4 regions of the Clostridium felsineum DSM 794 genome follow, and region 3 is predicted to be linked to each of the others. Evidence: riboswitches for the same ligand, from Rfam matches in the RefSeq annotation. Region 3 holds a riboswitch; each other region holds the start of a gene.
The links. A riboswitch is a leader RNA that binds a small molecule or an ion and turns the genes downstream of it on or off. The one in region 3 is predicted to bind S-adenosylmethionine.
Positions count from the first base shown of each region.

Region 1 (4,303 bases), 2.1 Mb from region 3:
TATTTTGGCTATTGCACAAGCAACAATAATACCTGTAGGTACAGGTTCAACTAGTTTAAGTAGCTATGTGGCAGCATGTGAAAATATACTTAAAGACGAAAAAGAAATAAAATATCAATTAACTCCAATGTGTACAATATTTGAGGGAGAATTAGATACAATAATTAAAGTTATAAGAAAAATGCATGAAATTCCTTTTAAAAATGGAGCAGAAAGAGTTATTACATCTATAAGTATAGATGATAGAAGAGATAAGAAGGCATCTATGGAACAAAAATTAAATTCTGTTAGAGAAAAATTAAAATAGTAAAATGTATAAATTAAAAGGAGAGTATAGATGGTAAAATGTAAGAATCTTTTTGAAAATAAAAATATAGAAGTAGTAGAGACTAAAGGAGATGTAAAAGTTCTTGAGTATAAAAAGGATTTGAGTGTAAATGCTGCAGGGGCTATGGCTGCATATTTTGCTTCTGAAATGAACATTAGAAAGAGACAAGTGTTGATAGAATTGAATGGCAATGCTTATACAATAAGTGCAGGAGCTATGCAATGGACTTCAGGAAATGTTAGTATGGCTGCAGATGTTAAAGGAATAGGCGATTTCTTCGGTAAGGCTCTATCATCCAAAGTAACAAAAGAATCTGCAATTAAACCTAAATATCAAGGAAATGGTTTATTGATGTTAGAACCTACATATAGACATATTTTACTTGAAGATGTTTCTGATTGGGGTGGAATGGTAATAGATGACGGACTTTTTCTTGCTTGTGAATCAAGAGTAAAGCAAAATGTTGTAGCGAGAACTAATCTTTCTTCAGCAATGCTAGGTAAAGAAGGTTTATTTAATTTATGTCTTAAAGGTGAGGGAATTGCTGTATTAGAGAGTCCTGTTCCTAGAGATGAGCTTATAGAATTTGTACTTGAAAAAGATGAAGTTAGAATTGATGGAAACTATGCAATTGCTTGGTCAGATTCATTAGAGTTTAGAGTTGAAAAATCAAGTAAAAGTTTGATTGGTTCAGCGGTTTCAGGTGAAGGCTTAGTGAATGTTTATCGTGGAACAGGAAGAATACTTATGGCACCAATACAATAAAAGGTAGCACATGGTAAAAGAAATATAAAGATAAAAATGAATATAAAACACCTCTAATGTTAATAATAACATTGGAGGTGTTTAATGTGAAAAATGTAAATAAATTACTAGAAAGTATAGAAAATTTAAGGAGTAAGTTATACAACGAGATAAACTTTAAAGATACTAGATTAACAGATAAAACAGTGTTAGAGGATAGTTTAATACTTAATGAAGAAATAAACGAGTATTATAAGATTATAGATAAAATAAGGCAAAGATACAGTAGAGCTAAATGACTATTATAATATTTGTTATAGGAATAATAATTGGAAGTTTTTTAAATGTATGTACAATAAGAATACCAAAGGGGGAATCTATTATATATCCTCCATCTCATTGTACTAAATGTGGAAAAAAACTTAAATGGTATGATATGATGCCTATATTAAGTTATATTATAATAAAAGGCAGATGTAGATATTGCAATGAAAAAATAGGATTTAGGTATTTTGGTTTTGAAATTTTATGTGGTACTATTTTTTTAATGCTGTATTTAAAATATGGATATAATTTAATAACATTAAAGTATATAGCTTTGTTTTCAGTGCTGTTTATTATTTCAGTAATAGATTTTGATACACAAGTTGTGTATTTGTGTACAACTTTACCTGGCATATTAGTGGGTGTGATTTTTATGGTAATAAATTTGTTTTATAAAAATAGTATACATGAATATTTGTTCGCAGCAATTTTATATTCAGGAATAATTGTTTTAATAAATTTTGCTGGTAAGGCATTTATTAAGAAAACTGTTTTTGGTATGGGAGATGCAGAAGTTATATTTATGTGTGGTCTATTTTTGGGAATGAAATTTAGCATGCTTATGTTATTTATGACAATTATTCTTGCAGGTGCTGTATCAATGATTTTGATGTTATTAAAGTTAAAAAGCAAAACAGATTATGTGGCATTTGTTCCATTTATAGCCATTGCTTCAATGGTTACAGTTCTCTATGGACAAAATATTTTGAATTTTTATAATAATTTTTTTTTATTGTAAAAATCTATTGACAGGTGGAAATAACATGATATAATTTAAACATAAAATGAATTGAGTAATTCATATATGAATACTAGGAAAATTAAATATGGTTATGATAAAGTCTTATCAAGAGAGGTGGAGGGACTGGCCCTATGAAACCCAACAACCAGCATTTTTCATTTGAATGCATGGTGTTAATTCCTGCAAAGTTAATTTTGAGAGATAAGAGGATTATAAAATTTTTTAGTTAATAAAAATCCTCTTCAATTATGAAGGGGATTTAATTTTATACATTTTTAGTAGTAAGAACAGAAAATATAAATAAAAAGGGGATTTTCAAAATGAGTGAAGAAAGAAAATTTGGTTTTGAAACACTACAGGTTCATGCAGGTCAAGTAGCTGACCCTACAACAGGATCAAGGGCAGTACCTATTTATCAAACTACATCATATGTATTTAAAAATGCTGATCACGCAGCAAATTTATTTCAATTAAAGGAACCTGGAAATGTATATTCAAGAATAATGAATCCAACTACTGATGTATTTGAGAATAGAGTAGCAGCTCTTGAGGGCGGAGTTGCTGGTCTTGCAACGGCATCAGGACTTGCAGCAATTACTTATGCAATTTTAAATGTAGCAAGTGCTGGAGATGAAATTGTCGCAGCAAGTACTTTATACGGTGGAACATATGAATTATTTGGGGTTACTCTTAAGAAGCTTGGAATAAAAGTTGTATTTGTAGATCCAGATAATCCTGAAAATATAAGAAAAGCAATAAATGATAAAACGAAAGCTGTATATGGAGAAACTATTGGAAATCCAAGAATAAATGTTTTTGATATAGAAGCTGTAGCTAAAATAGCACATGAAAATAAAATACCACTTATAATAGATAATACTTTTGGTACACCATATCTTATAAGACCGATAGAATTTGGAGCAGATGTAGTTGTACATTCAGCAACAAAATTTATTGGAGGACACGGAACTACAATAGGTGGAATTATAGTTGATGGTGGTAAATTTGATTGGAGAGCTAGCGGTAAGTTCCCTGATTTTACAACACCAGATAAGAGCTATAATGGACTTGTATATGCTGATTTGGGTGCACCTGCATTTGCATTAAAAGCAAGAGTTCAACTTTTAAGAAATACAGGAGCAACACTTAGTCCACAAAGTGCATTCTATTTTCTACAAGGGCTAGAATCACTTTCACTTAGAGTTCAAAAGCATGTTGAGAATACAAGAAAAGTAGTTGAATTTCTAAAAAATCATCCAAAGGTTTCATGGATAAACTACCCCGAATTAGAGGAAAGTCCATATAGAGAATTATCTAAAAAATATCTTCCAAAAGGAGCGGGTTCAATATTTACTTTTGGAATAAAGGGAGGACTTGAAGCAGGAAAGAAATTCATAAACAGTGTTAAATTATTCTCTCTTCTAGCAAATGTTGCAGATGCAAAGTCACTTGTTATACATCCTTCAAGCACAACACATGCTGAACTTAATGAAGAAGAACAAAGAGCAGCAGGTGTAACTCCAGACATGATAAGATTATCAATTGGAGTAGAGGACGCAGATGATTTAATATGGGATTTGAATCAAGCTCTTGAACAAGCATAATTGAATATATATGTAATTATGTTATTATATAATATATAATGACATCTATAAAAGTCGCTGAAGATGTGTCATCTTTAGCGATTTTTTAGTGAGAAAATGAAAGGGTGCTAAAAAATGAATTCTAAAAATATTTTTACCGATAAAAAACTTGTTGTGATATTTGCCACAATATGTTGTTTTCTTTGGGGAAGTGCTTATCCAGGAGTAAAAATAGGGTACAAGCTATTTTGTATAAAGGCAAATGATGTACCTAGTGAATTTGTATTTGCAGGATATAGATTTGCTTTAGCAGGAATAATGGTAATAGTCATATCAATAATACTTCACAAGGATATGAAAATTTTTAATAAAAAAAATGTATTGCAAATTATTATTTTAGGACTTACACAAACGCTTCTTCAATACATATTTTTTTATGTAGGACTTGGATATACAACAGGAACTAAAGGTTCAATAATGAATAGTACAGGAACTTTTTTTAGTATAATACTAGCTAATTTTATATATAAAAACGATAAGCTTAATATCAGTAGAATTCTTGGCTGTATTATAGGTTTTGCA
Region 1 is NZ_CP096980.1:1,259,744-1,264,046, forward strand. It holds gene CLFE_RS05865 (MTH1187 family thiamine-binding protein) at 5-307, shown strand; gene CLFE_RS05870 (AIM24 family protein) at 338-1,093, shown strand; gene CLFE_RS05875 (Spo0E family sporulation regulatory protein-aspartic acid phosphatase) at 1,180-1,371, shown strand; gene CLFE_RS05880 (prepilin peptidase) at 1,368-2,135, shown strand; SAM riboswitch class I at 2,238-2,346, shown strand; gene CLFE_RS05885 (O-acetylhomoserine aminocarboxypropyltransferase/cysteine synthase family protein) at 2,459-3,742, shown strand; gene CLFE_RS05890 (DMT family transporter) at 3,857-4,303, shown strand, end outside.
Region 1: another riboswitch for S-adenosylmethionine. It lies ahead of CLFE_RS05885 (O-acetylhomoserine aminocarboxypropyltransferase/cysteine synthase family protein); the one in region 3 lies ahead of metH (methionine synthase).

Region 2 (4,303 bases), 770 kb from region 3:
GATTATCACCTTCACTTCCTATACTTTCTGTTGGTCTATCAAAAAATAAAGGGACAGAGCCAGATCGTGAAGCTGCTATTGCCCAACCAGCTTTTCGCTGCCAGTCTGTTAGGTCTTTACTTGTACCATTTTCGTATTCATCATGGGTTTCAACAAAATCTACACATTTATTATTATCAAGTCCACCCATACCTTTCGCATCAGTAAAATCTCCCAATTTAACTGCTTTTCGAAGAGATGCATCATAGCTGCTTGCTTCAACATTCATAAGGCTTTCATAGGCTGAAATATTATCTACTTTTCCATCTTGAAGGACTTCACCATAAATATATAGATCTGATTTATTGTGGAGGCTTCCTAAAACATTTTCCCAATAGTTGCTCGCCCATGGGGTATTGGCGTCTAATCCTAAGTCTGTTTCTATGTGTTTAGCAGAATCAAAACGGAAACCGCTTGCACCAGCATCTATACATTGGTTTAGAAAGTTAATTGCTTTCCCCTGAACTGCGGGATTTTGAGTATTTAAATCAGGCATTCCCACACCTTTTTGGGTTATGTCTTCTCTATTATTCCAATCATTGCACTGTCCATTATGATGATAAAAACTTGGATCTTTGAAACTTGAATCTACTTCAGGAGCAAGTTCATCTTTATTTCCGTTATTAGCCATATGATTCATTACAGCATCCACAATTATGGATATGCCATAGTTTTTTGCTTCACTGCAGAGATCTTTAAAATCCTTATAACTTCCAAGTTGAGAGTTTCCTATGGATTGATTTGTTGGTTGATATAAAAGCCACCAATCGGAACTATTTATACTACTATTTTTTGTTCCCTGAACTGGAGATACTTGAACAGAAGTATAACCTGCAGCTGAAATATTAGGAAGTTCCTTTTTTATGTTGTTAAACGACCAATCGAAAGCATGAAGTATAACACCATTTTTAATATTTTTTGAAGTTGTTCCATGGGTCATTATTTTTGCGTTCACCTTAATTGAATTAAATGCACAATTATACCCAATTAATGTAAACATCACAGAAAGTGATAGAATTTTTATTTTTAAACGTTTACACAAAATATACTCATCTCCATATTAAAATTATAATTTTATTTGTGTCAGCTAGCTTGTTTATGAGCACACCCCCTTAAAGTTGTTATTTTACAAAGTATAAATTATTGTTTTATGTCTATTATTATGATACAAAATATAACCATTTCAGTCAATACATTACATACATTATAAGAATTATATTATAATTAATTATTAGTAAGGGAAGTGCTTTTTAACATGAATTATAGATATGTTGAGAGTGAATTGATTTTAGCTCAAGAACTACAAAAAGCGGGAGAGTATGAGCATTTAAGGCAAATGTATAAAAAGTTTTATGTAAGCATCCCATGAGATTTAAGGCACTTTTTGAGGTAGCAGATAATTTATATTATGAGAAAAAGTATTTGACAATAAAAAGACATACTGATATAATGATATTCAATAAAACAAATAGGAATACTTGGAATACAAAGTTGACTAGAAAAACTAGAGGCTGTGTTTACGCTATTATTGAGAAATAGTGTAAACGCGGCCTTTTTATTTAATTTAATATTTATAGTGCTTATCGAGAGAAGCTGAGGGACTGGCCCAATGAAGCTTCAGCAACCAGTATGTTTCGTTTGCATATAAGGTGCTAATTCCAGCAGGTGTACCTGAAAGATAAGGCTAGTGCAAGCAAAAGCTTCATTTAGTCTTATCTAAATGTAGCTTTTTTTATAAAGGAGGTGGATTTATATGAGCTATAAAATAGCAGTGGGTAGTGGAGATGGGGTTTATGTAGATCAACATTTTGCAACAGCACTACAATTTTTCATATTTGAAGTTAAGGATAAAGATTATAATTTTATTGAAACTAGAAAAAATATAACAAATTGCCCATGCAGTGATTTTCATAAGAATAAATTTAAACCATTAATAGAGAAAATAAGTGATTGTAGAGCATTGTTAATAGGAAAGATTGGACCTGGAGCTGAAAATATAGTTAGATCACATGGAATAGATGTATATGATATACATGAAGCTATAGATGTAGCATTAGAAAAACTTATTCAATATTATGAAAGACAAGCTTAAATGCAGAGGAGGAAGAATCAATGAGACAAGTAGCTATTTATGGAAAAGGTGGAATAGGAAAATCAACTACAACACAAAATCTTACAGCAGGGTTAGCAGAACTAAAAAAAAATATAATGGTGGTAGGATGTGATCCAAAAGCAGATTCAACTAGATTATTATTAGGAGGTTTAAATCAAAAGTCAGTACTAGATACGCTTCGTGAGGAGGGTGAAGACGTAGATTTAAATAATATTTTGAGAGTTGGTTATGGAAATATAAAATGTGTTGAATCAGGTGGACCAGAACCAGGAGTTGGTTGTGCAGGAAGAGGAATTATAACATCAATAAATATGTTAGAGCAGTTAGGCGCATATACAGATGATTTAGATTATGTATTTTATGATGTACTTGGCGATGTTGTATGTGGTGGTTTCGCAATGCCAATACGTGAAGGAAAAGCACAAGAAATTTACATAGTTGCTTCTGGAGAAATGATGGCCCTATATGCTGCCAATAATATTGCTAAAGGTATAAGAAAATATGCAAATACTGGTGGAGTAAGACTTGGGGGGATTATTTGTAACAGTAGAAAAGTATCCAATGAGTATGAGCTTTTAGATGCTTTTGCAAAAGAACTAGGAAGTCAACTAATTCATTTTGTCCCTAGAAGTCCAATGGTTACTAAGGCAGAAATCAATAAACAAACGGTGATTGAATTTGATCCAAAGGCGGAGCAGGCAGATGAGTACAGAATATTGGCTAAAAATATAGATAATAACGACATGTTTGTTGTTCCAAAGCCCATGACACAGGAAAGATTAGAAGAAATATTAACAGAATATGGATTAACAGATTTGTAGGAGGTGGATTTAATGCCGATTAATTTGAAATTAGGAGCAGTTCCAACAAGGGAGAATAGACTTGGGTCAATAACAGGTTATAATGGTGATTTGCGTGATGTTGTAAATAAATCTAAGTGTGGAACTTTAAAAAATAGAGAGAGATGTTTTAGTCAGTCTAGTTCGTGTAATGCAGGATGTGCATTAGCACAGTTAGCAGGAATTAGAGATGTAGCAGTAATAAATCATGCACCTTCAGGGTGTACAGCTATGGCATCTGGAGTAGATGTAGTAAATTCTCAACTAGCAACAAAAAGAGGAATTCAAAATTCTACAGTATTTGTAGGAACAGATATGAATGAAAAGGATACTGTATTTGGTTCAGCAAAAAGTTTAAAGAAGATTGTAGTAGAGACATATAAGAGATACAAGCCTAAGGCAATTTTTATAGGAACCTCTTGTTTATCTGGGATAATAGGTGAAGATGTGGATAGTGTTGTTGAAGAACTTAAAGAAGAAATACCGGTACCAATAGCAGCAGTCCACTGTGAGGGTTTTAGATCAAGAATTTGGGCAACGGGTTTTGACGCTAGTGATCATGCTGTGCTTAATAGTATTGTAAAGCCGCCAGTTGAAAAAAGAAATACTATAAACTTTAAGAATTTTTTTGAAAGTGAAAGAGAAAATATAATAAAAATGTTTAAGGAGTTTGATGTAGAACCAGTATTTTTATATCAAAATTCTACAATTGAGGAATTATCACATTTATCAGAAGCGTTAGCAACGGTAAGTATTTGTGGAGTGCTTGGAAGTTATCTTGGAAATGGACTGAAGGAAAAGTATGGAGTTCCATTTGTAAATACAATAAATCCTTTAGGTATTGCAGGCTTTGAAACTTGGCTTAGAGAGATTGGAAGAGTAATTAATAAACAAAAAGAAGTGGAAGCTTATATAGAAAGAGAAAGAGCAAAGTACATACCTAAAATTGAAGAAGTTAAAAAAGAGCTTAAAGGACTTAGGGCAATTTTAGGTATGGGACCTGGATATACTTATGAAGTAGCCCGTGTATTGCAAGAACTAGATATGGAAGTTGTGTGGGCGGCATCATGGCATCATGACAAGAAGCATGATAGTGGTAAAATTCCAGCACCACTTGAGTATTTGGGGGAAAATTCCCCATACAATTTTAAAGTTAGTGTGGCAGATCAGCAAAACTATGAAATATTAAACATTATTAATGAATATAAACCAGATATATATTTTTCAAGACATCCAGGGACTACTGTTTGGGCAATAAAGCAGGGAGTGTCAGCACTTTGTGTAAATGATGAATATATGATATTTGGCTATA
Region 2 is NZ_CP096980.1:4,815,194-4,819,496, reverse strand. It holds gene CLFE_RS22305 (carbohydrate-binding protein) at 1-1,039, opposite strand, end outside; SAM riboswitch class I at 1,617-1,724, shown strand; gene CLFE_RS22300 (NifB/NifX family molybdenum-iron cluster-binding protein) at 1,793-2,131, shown strand; gene nifH (nitrogenase iron protein) at 2,152-2,973, shown strand; gene CLFE_RS22290 (nitrogenase component 1) at 2,986-4,303, shown strand, end outside.
Region 2: another riboswitch for S-adenosylmethionine. It lies ahead of CLFE_RS22300 (NifB/NifX family molybdenum-iron cluster-binding protein); the one in region 3 lies ahead of metH (methionine synthase).

Region 3 (4,303 bases):
AAACATATACGATGTAACATCAGTTCTAAAACCTTTAGATGAGCTTTCAGATATACCTATTTGCTCTTCTATGGATCTCATAAACTTCTCATCTGGATTAAGCTCTTCACCTGTTGAGTTATCCTTAATTCTCGTTTTATTTACAAAGGCCTCTGCATTATCTAAATAATTATTAAATAAAGTTTCTGCTTGCTCTCTATAGCTATGAATAAATGCTTTCGTTATCTCTTTTTCCAAAACTTTATTATATTCTTTTCTTATTACGTTTTGTACAAAGCCTAAATACTTTTTCTTTTCATCATCAGCTATGTCAAGATCCTTAACTGATCTTATAATGTTTTCCATTATGCTCAAAGGATTTATGCAGTCATATTGTGAGCTTGAAAGAGCGTTATCTATAGTTTTCACTATGAATCTTGTAGATATTCCATTCATGCCTTCTGCCATTCCTGCTTCTTCCCTAAGTTCACTTATATCAACCTTCTTAGTAGTTCCATTTTCTACAATATCTTCTCCATTGTATATCTTAAGTTTTGTTGCTAAATCAACCTTTGAAGATGGTTTAAGTCTTGAAAGTACTGCAAACATAGCTGCAACACTTAAAGTATGTGGTGCTATATGCGCTGTAAAATTACTCTTCTTAAGAATTTTTTCATATATTTTTTTCTCTTCATTTAATTCCAAGCAATAAGGTACTTCAATCTTTACAATTCTATCTAGTATAGCTTCATTTGTATGGTCTGATTTAAACTTAGTCCATTCTGCCTCGTTAGAATGTGCTATTATAAGTCCATCAAAATATATCATTGCTCCTTTACCTGGTGATGGTATTGATTTCTCTTGAGTTGCTGTTATTATTGTATGCAAATATTCTACATCGTTTTTAAATACTTCTATAAACTCTACGAGTCCTCTGTTACCAACATTAAAAGCTCCATTTAATGAGAAAATCCTTGGATCATCCTCTGGGTATAAATCCATTTTAGATATATCTATACTACCAGTTAAAATTGATGTATCCTGATTATTAGGATCAACAGGTGGTACTACTCCAATTCCCTTTCTTGACCTTATAGAAAAGCCATTACTAACTATAGGGAATTTCTCATACTCACCATTGTATTCATGCATAAGTCTATATCTACAAACAGGGCATAAATCTCCTTCAATTTCAACTCCAAGCAAATCTTGAAACTCTTCTCTTAAATGTTTAGGAATAAGATGCAGTGGTTCTTCTCTCATAGGGCAACCTTTTAATGAATAAACTGGTTTTGCTTCCTCAAGTGCTCTTTTTATTGATTCAACTAAAGAAGATTTTCCTGCTCCTACAGGTCCTACAAGATAAAGTACCTGTCTTGCTTCCTCACCTTTCATTGATGCTGCGTTCAAATAATTCATAAGCTTCATTATGACCTTATCTATACCAAAAAAGTCATTCTTAAAAAAGTTGTATCTTTTTATTACTTCATTTCCATAAATTTTCCTTATCCTATGGTTTTCCTCTGGTCTTAAAATTTCAGAGCCTTTATTTTTTATGAGATCATATATTCTTTTGTGAGCTAGTTTAACAACTTCTGGATTCTTCTTAACTATATCAAGATATTCTATAAATGTACCTTCAAATTTCGTTTTTCTTGTGCTAATTCTATCATTCTCTATAATTTCTTTAAAATCCATGAATGCACCTCCAATCATTTTATAACATCCCTTTTGAAAGTAATTAAATTCTATATAAAATTGATATATAAGTTGTGAAAGTTCTAATACATTCTGACTTTTAAACATCTTAGAGTCTAAGCTATTAAGCAGTGATATTTTAGAAGCCATAAAATAAGAACTTTATTACAACATATATATTGGGAATGAAATATCTATAATAAATATATGTATTTATTATTGTAAAATTACTGTATTGACATTTTTTAATTTAACTAATATAATAAAATCAAATTTAATAATAGAATCTTATCAAGAGTGGTGGAGGGACTGGCCCTTTGAAACCCGGCAACCAGTATATTTTATACGCGGTGCCAAATCCTGCAGCAAATGCTGATAGATGAGAATAATCACGAATGTAAGCCCGAGGTTATTTCCAAGGGCTTTTTATTTTATCCTAATTCTAAGGGGGCAAACTCATGAATTTTTCAATACAAAAATTACTAGATAGAAAAATTTTAGTTTTGGATGGAGCTATGGGAACCTGCATTCAAGCTTTAAATTTAAACGAAAATGACTTTAGTGGAAAGGTATCCTGCTCTTGTCATTCAAACCAAAAAGGTAACAATGATATTTTAAATTTAACAAATCCAGACATAATAGAAAACATCCATAAAAGATATCTTGAGGCAGGTGCAGATATAATAGAAACAAACACCTTTAACTCAAATGAAATATCTCAAAAGGATTATAATATGCAGGAGAAGGTATATGAACTAAACTTTAAAGGTGCTTCTCTTGCGAAAAAAGCTTGTCAGCACTATACAAATTTAAATCCTGAAAAGCCTAGATTTGTAGCTGGCTCAATAGGACCAACTAATAGAACTGCTTCTCTATCACCAGATGTTGAAAATCCAGGCTTTAGAAATGTGAGCTTCGATGATTTATTAAATGCTTATAAAAATCAAATAGAAGGCTTAGTCGATGGAGGTGTTGACCTTCTATTAGTTGAAACTGTATTTGACAGCTTAAATGCTAGAGCCGCAATAGTTGCAGCTAAAAAGGTATTTGAAGAGAAAAAAATAAATCTTCCTATTATAATTTCGGGAACTATTGCGGACAAAAGTGGAAGAATACTCTCCGGGCAAACTCTGGATGCCTTTGCTGAAAGTTTAAAGGATGAAAATGTAATTGCCATAGGTCTTAATTGTTCCTTTGGCGCCAAAGAACTTGTACCTTTTATAAAAATACTTTCAGAAACTCAAAATAGATACATATCCTTTCATCCAAATGCAGGTCTTCCAAATTCTCTTGGTGAGTATGAAGAACTACCAGAGGAAACTGCTTCTCTTGTAAAAAGTCTTGCACTTTCTTCTCACCTAAACATAGTTGGAGGTTGCTGTGGTACTACACCAGAACATATAAAAGCAATAAGTGAAGCCGTGCGCGGCATCCCTCCAAGAAAATTACCCAATTTAAAACCAGAAACAATTTACAGCGGACTTGAAAATGTAAAAATAAATGATAATAGTAACTTTATTAACATTGGAGAAAGAACGAATGTAGCAGGCTCAAGAAAATTTGCAAGACTCATACGTGAAAAAAATTATGAAGAAGCTCTAACTATTGCAAGACATCAAGTTGAAAATGGTGCCCAAATTATAGATATCAACTTTGATGATGCACTTTTAGATGCCCCTTCTGAAATGGAAACTTTTTTAAGACTTATTGCCAGTGAACCAGAAATTTCAAAGGTTCCAGTGATGATAGATTCCTCCAATTTTGAAGTACTTAAGGTTGGTTTAGAATCCATACAAGGAAAAGCTATAGTAAACTCCATAAGTCTTAAGGTTGGAGAAGAAAAATTCATTGAAGAAGCAAAATTCATAAAAAACTTTGGAGCTGGCGTAGTTGTAATGGCATTTGATGAAAAAGGTCAGGCGGATACCTATGAAAGAAAAATTGAAATCTGTAAAAGAGTTTATGAAATTCTCACAGAAAAAGTTAAATTTCCAGCTGAAAATATAATATTTGATCCAAATATATTAGCTATAGCAACAGGAATTGAAGAACACGACAATTATGCAGTTAACTATATAAAAGCAGTTAAATGGATAAAAGCAAATCTTCCCTATGCTAAAGTTAGTGGAGGCGTTAGTAATCTTTCCTTCTCCTTTAGGGGTAACGACATTATAAGAAAAGCTATGCATTCTGTTTTTCTTTATCATGCAATAGACGCGGGAATGGACATGGGGATTGTTAACCCTGCAATGATTGATCTATATGACGATATGGATAAAGAACTTCTAGAAAAAGTAGAGGCTGTTGTACTTAATAAATCTAAAGACGCTTCAGATGCACTTTTGGAGGTTGCAGAAAATTATAAAAATCAAACAACTTTAGTTAAAAGCGATGTAGACCAATGGAGAAATAAAGCTCCAAACGAAAGATTGAGTTACGCTATAGTTAAGGGAAATGTTGAATTTATAGAAGAAGACGTGGAATTAACAAGGAAGAATTATTCTAAAGCACTTGAGGTTATAGAGGGTCCTTTAATGGATGGAATGAAAAAAGTAGGAAAACTCTTTGGAGAGGGAAAAATGTTCCTTCCTCAGGTTGTAAAAAGCGCTAGAGTTATGAAAAAGGC
Region 3 is NZ_CP096980.1:4,049,715-4,054,017, forward strand. It holds gene CLFE_RS18880 (PrkA family serine protein kinase) at 1-1,677, opposite strand, end outside; SAM riboswitch class I at 1,963-2,063, shown strand; gene metH (methionine synthase) at 2,136-4,303, shown strand, end outside.

Region 4 (4,303 bases), 2.3 Mb from region 3:
ATTTCTTTTTCATATTTGTTCCCCCTATTTATTTAATCATCATTTTATAGATAAAGTTTCCAATTGATTGTAATATTTGAACAATAATCATAAGTATTATTACTGTATAAACCATGACGGTTGTATTAAACATATTATAGCCATATTGCATAGCGGCAGCTCCAAGGCCACCACCTCCTATTGCTCCTGCCATAGCTGAATATCCTATTATGTTGATAACTGTAAGTGTAATTCCAAGGACAATTGAAGGCATAGCTTCCTTTATCATAACTCTAAATATAATTTGAAAATTACTTGAACCAAAAGATTTAGCTGCTTCAATTATTCCTTTATCTACCTCTTTAAGTGAAGATTCTATAACTCTAGCTGCAAAAGGAAATGCTCCAATAGTTAATGGGACTATTGCTGCTGTCGTACCTATTTGTTTTCCTGTAAGTAATTTTGTAAATGGAAATATAGCAATCATCAAAATTAAAAAAGGGAAGGATCTAAGCATATTTATTATAAAATCTAATATCTTATATACTATTTTATTTGGTTTTAGTCCATTTTCATCTGTTATTACAAGTATTATTGCTGGTATAAATCCAATTACTATAGAAAATAAGGTGGCTACAAAAACCATGTAAATTGTTTCCCAAAGCGAAGGTAGTAGAATTTGTTTCAATATCTCTGCTGTACTCATTATGCCACCTCCCAAACTACATTATGCGAAGTTAAATAATTACATATAATTTCCTTGTCACCTTCAGAAATATTTATAACTAAACTTCCCAAAACATTATCTCTAAACTTTTCAAGTTTTCCCCAAACAATTGAAAAATCCACATTAAGTTCCCTTGCCATGGAAGTTATTAAAGCTCCTTCACTGCTATTTTTAGGGAATATTACTCTTATATTTATTCCTTCTTTAGGTAGAACCTCATCATCACTTTGTCCTATAAGTTTTTTCATCTCACCACTTGGATTTAAGAATAGCTCCTCAACTTCTCCAATTTCCTTTATAACTCCTCCGTCTATTAAGGCAGCTCTTTCACATATTCCTTTAACAACCTCCATTTGATGTGTAACAATAACTATTGTTATACCTAATTTTGAATTTATTGTTCTTAATAAATTTAATATAGATTTTGTTGTATTAGGGTCTAACGCCGATGTGGCCTCATCGCATAAGAGTATCTTAGGGTTTAATGCCAATGCTCTTGCGATAGCTACCCTCTGCTTTTGTCCACCACTTAAATTAGAAGGTTTACTCTTTACTTTATCACTTAAATCTACAAGTTCTAAAAGTTCTTTGACTCTAGCATCTATTTTATTTTTGTCAGTTCCCCAAACCTCAAGTGGTAATGATATATTATGATATACATCTTTTCTATTAAGCAGATTAAAATTTTGAAATATCATACCTATTTCTTTTCTAAATTCCCTAAGACTTTTTCCTTGAACTTCTTTCAGCTCTTTACCACTAACTATTACTTTTCCTTCATCATAAGTTTCTAGTCCATTAATACATCTAAGTAATGTGGATTTTCCAGCCCCACTATGTCCAACAATTCCAAATATTTCTCCACCTTTAATCTTAAGGTTAACATCTTTAAGAACCTTATTCCCTGAAAAGTATTTGGAAACATTCTTTATTTCTATCATGCCATTCACCTTTCTCATTAGATTAAAAAATAATAAAAAAGCCAGAGAATAAACTCTGACTTTAAAATCAAATATATTCTCATCTCTCAGCTAGCGCTGTAGGAATTAGCACCTTGTAATAAAATATATACAGGTTGCTGGGCTTCACAGGGCCGGTCCCTCCACCTCTCTTGATAAGTGCACCATTTTTATTAATTCTTTAGTTAATATTATAGTTAGTCTACATTTAAATGTCAATACGAATTTAGCCATTTTATACACAAAATATATTTTTCCAATCAAAATAATATGTTTTTGTTTTTAAAAATAGTGCCTTAAAAGAAAACTAATACTATTAAGGCTAAATCTACATTTTCAGCATTTAATCCTTATCAACAAAATTTCTTATCACTCTTATCTGCTGCATATTTAACGATATAAATTCGCACCCAATTACATATGATTTGTCATTATATCCTACCCATTTAATCATTGAAATGCACCAAAAAGATGGTTTTCCATCAATACTAAGAAGGAAACTTATAAAATCACCTGATTTTAACGGCAGCTTACTTTTAAAACCTATTCCAAATTCAGATATATTAACTGCCTCTAATAGTGGCTCTTCTCCTTTGTATTTTTCGTAAATACTTTCATCATTTACTCTAGGATATGATATTTCTAGTTCAATTCTCTTTCTTACTTTACCTCTTTTTTCAGTTTTGTACCTGCAGAGTTTATTCCTATCATCAATATCTGACGTAGAGACCAATACCATATAAATTCCTCCTTCTGAATTTATGTACAGTTACCAAATTAATAAATATATTATATCATGTTTCGACAAAATTCGAAATATATTTTCAATATTGTTAACTTAAGTTCTGTTGACATCATCACGATTAAATGATAATATTTAATTGAAAATGATATTCATTTCTAGTGATTTTGTATGTACTTAAAAGGAGTGAGTTTTTATGATTATTGAAATACTAATAACACTTATTATTATATGTTCAGCCTTATACATTTTTTATAAAAGCTTCAAGAAAAGTGCAAAAGGAGACTGTAGTTGCTGTAGTGGCTCAAAATCCTGTAGTGGCTGCTCACCAATTAAAAAAAATAAGTAATAAAGCCCCCTTTAATTATTAAGATATGATTTAATAATTAAAGGGGGTTCATATAATTATTTCTTTAGTTTCTCATTAACATATTCTTCGAATTTTGATGCTGTATCTTTATCCATATCTTTTATTCCCTTTAGTTTATATTCTATTGCAAGCTTCTCATATTTTTTTATCCCAAGAGTATGATATGGTAAGATTTCAACTTTCTCAACTCTTTTAACTTTTTGTACTATTTTTGCAAGTCTATCCATACTTTCATAATTATCAGTTATCCCCGGTACCATAACATGTCTTATCCAGACTACTGCTTTTGAATTATTGACTTCCGAAACAAATTTGTAAAACTCATTCATGTCTCCACCAGTTAAATTTTTGTAACCCTCACTATTTATATGCTTTATATCAAGAAGAACATAGTCCGTATACTTTAAAATCTCTTCATAGTGGTTACATCCAAAGCCTGCTGTATCAACTGTCGTGTTTATTCCATTTTCTTTACATAACTTCAAAAATTCTTTTAAAAACTCTGGCTGCATTAAAGGTTCACCGCCGGAACAAGTAATTCCACCACCAGATCTATCAAAATAATTTTTATATCTCTTAACTTTTTTAAGTAAATCTTCTGGAGAAATTTCTTCTCCAGAATTAATATTCCACGTATCTGGGTTATGGCAGAATGCACACCTAAGTCTGCATCCTGCCAAAAAAACAACAACTCTTATTCCCGGTCCATCAACAAGTCCCATTGTCTCTATTGAATGAATTTTTCCCAAATTAACACCTCTACATTCTTTCGTGAAATGTTCTCTTAACAACTTCCATCTGTTGTTCTCTTGTAAGTTTAACGAAATTAACTGCATATCCTGATACCCTTATTGTAAGTGTAGGATATTTTTCTGGATTTTCCATTGCATCTAAAAGTGTTTCACGATTAAATACATTTACATTTAAATGATGTGCCCCCTGCTCAAAATACCCATCTAGAATAGCTGCTAGATTACTTTTCCTATCTTCTTCACTTTTTCCTAATGCATCTGGAATAATAGAAAATGTATTTGAAATTCCATCCTGACAAACATCTCTATATGGAATTTTAGCAACACTATTTAAAGATGCTAATGCTCCATTTTTGTCTCTTCCGTGCATAGGATTAGCTCCCGGTGCAAAAGCCTCTCCTGATAATCTACCATCTGGTGTTGCTCCTGTCTTTTTACCATACATTACATTTGAAGTTATAGTTAATATTGATAATGTATGCTCTGCATTTCTATAAGTAGGTGTTTTTCTTAACTCAGACATAAATTTGTTTACTATTTCAACTGCAATATCATCAGCTCTATCATCATCATTTCCGTACTTAGGAAAATCTCCTTCTATTTCAAAATCTACAGCAATTCCATTTTCATTTCTAATAGGTTTTACCTTTGCGTATTTTATTGCACTTAAAGAATCTGCTGCTACAGAAAGTCCTGCTGCTCCACAAGCCAAAAATCTATGAACTTCTGTATCATGAAGTGCCATAAGCCCTTTTTCATAGGCATACTTATCAT
Region 4 is NZ_CP096980.1:1,703,218-1,707,520, reverse strand. It holds gene CLFE_RS08020 (MetQ/NlpA family ABC transporter substrate-binding protein) at 1-13, opposite strand, end outside; gene CLFE_RS08015 (methionine ABC transporter permease) at 29-685, opposite strand; gene CLFE_RS08010 (methionine ABC transporter ATP-binding protein) at 685-1,647, opposite strand; SAM riboswitch class I at 1,724-1,827, opposite strand; gene CLFE_RS08005 (PilZ domain-containing protein) at 2,009-2,404, opposite strand; gene CLFE_RS08000 (FeoB-associated Cys-rich membrane protein) at 2,604-2,756, shown strand; gene pflA (pyruvate formate-lyase-activating protein) at 2,813-3,526, opposite strand; gene pflB (formate C-acetyltransferase) at 3,537-4,303, opposite strand, start outside.
Region 4: another riboswitch for S-adenosylmethionine. It lies ahead of CLFE_RS08010 (methionine ABC transporter ATP-binding protein); the one in region 3 lies ahead of metH (methionine synthase).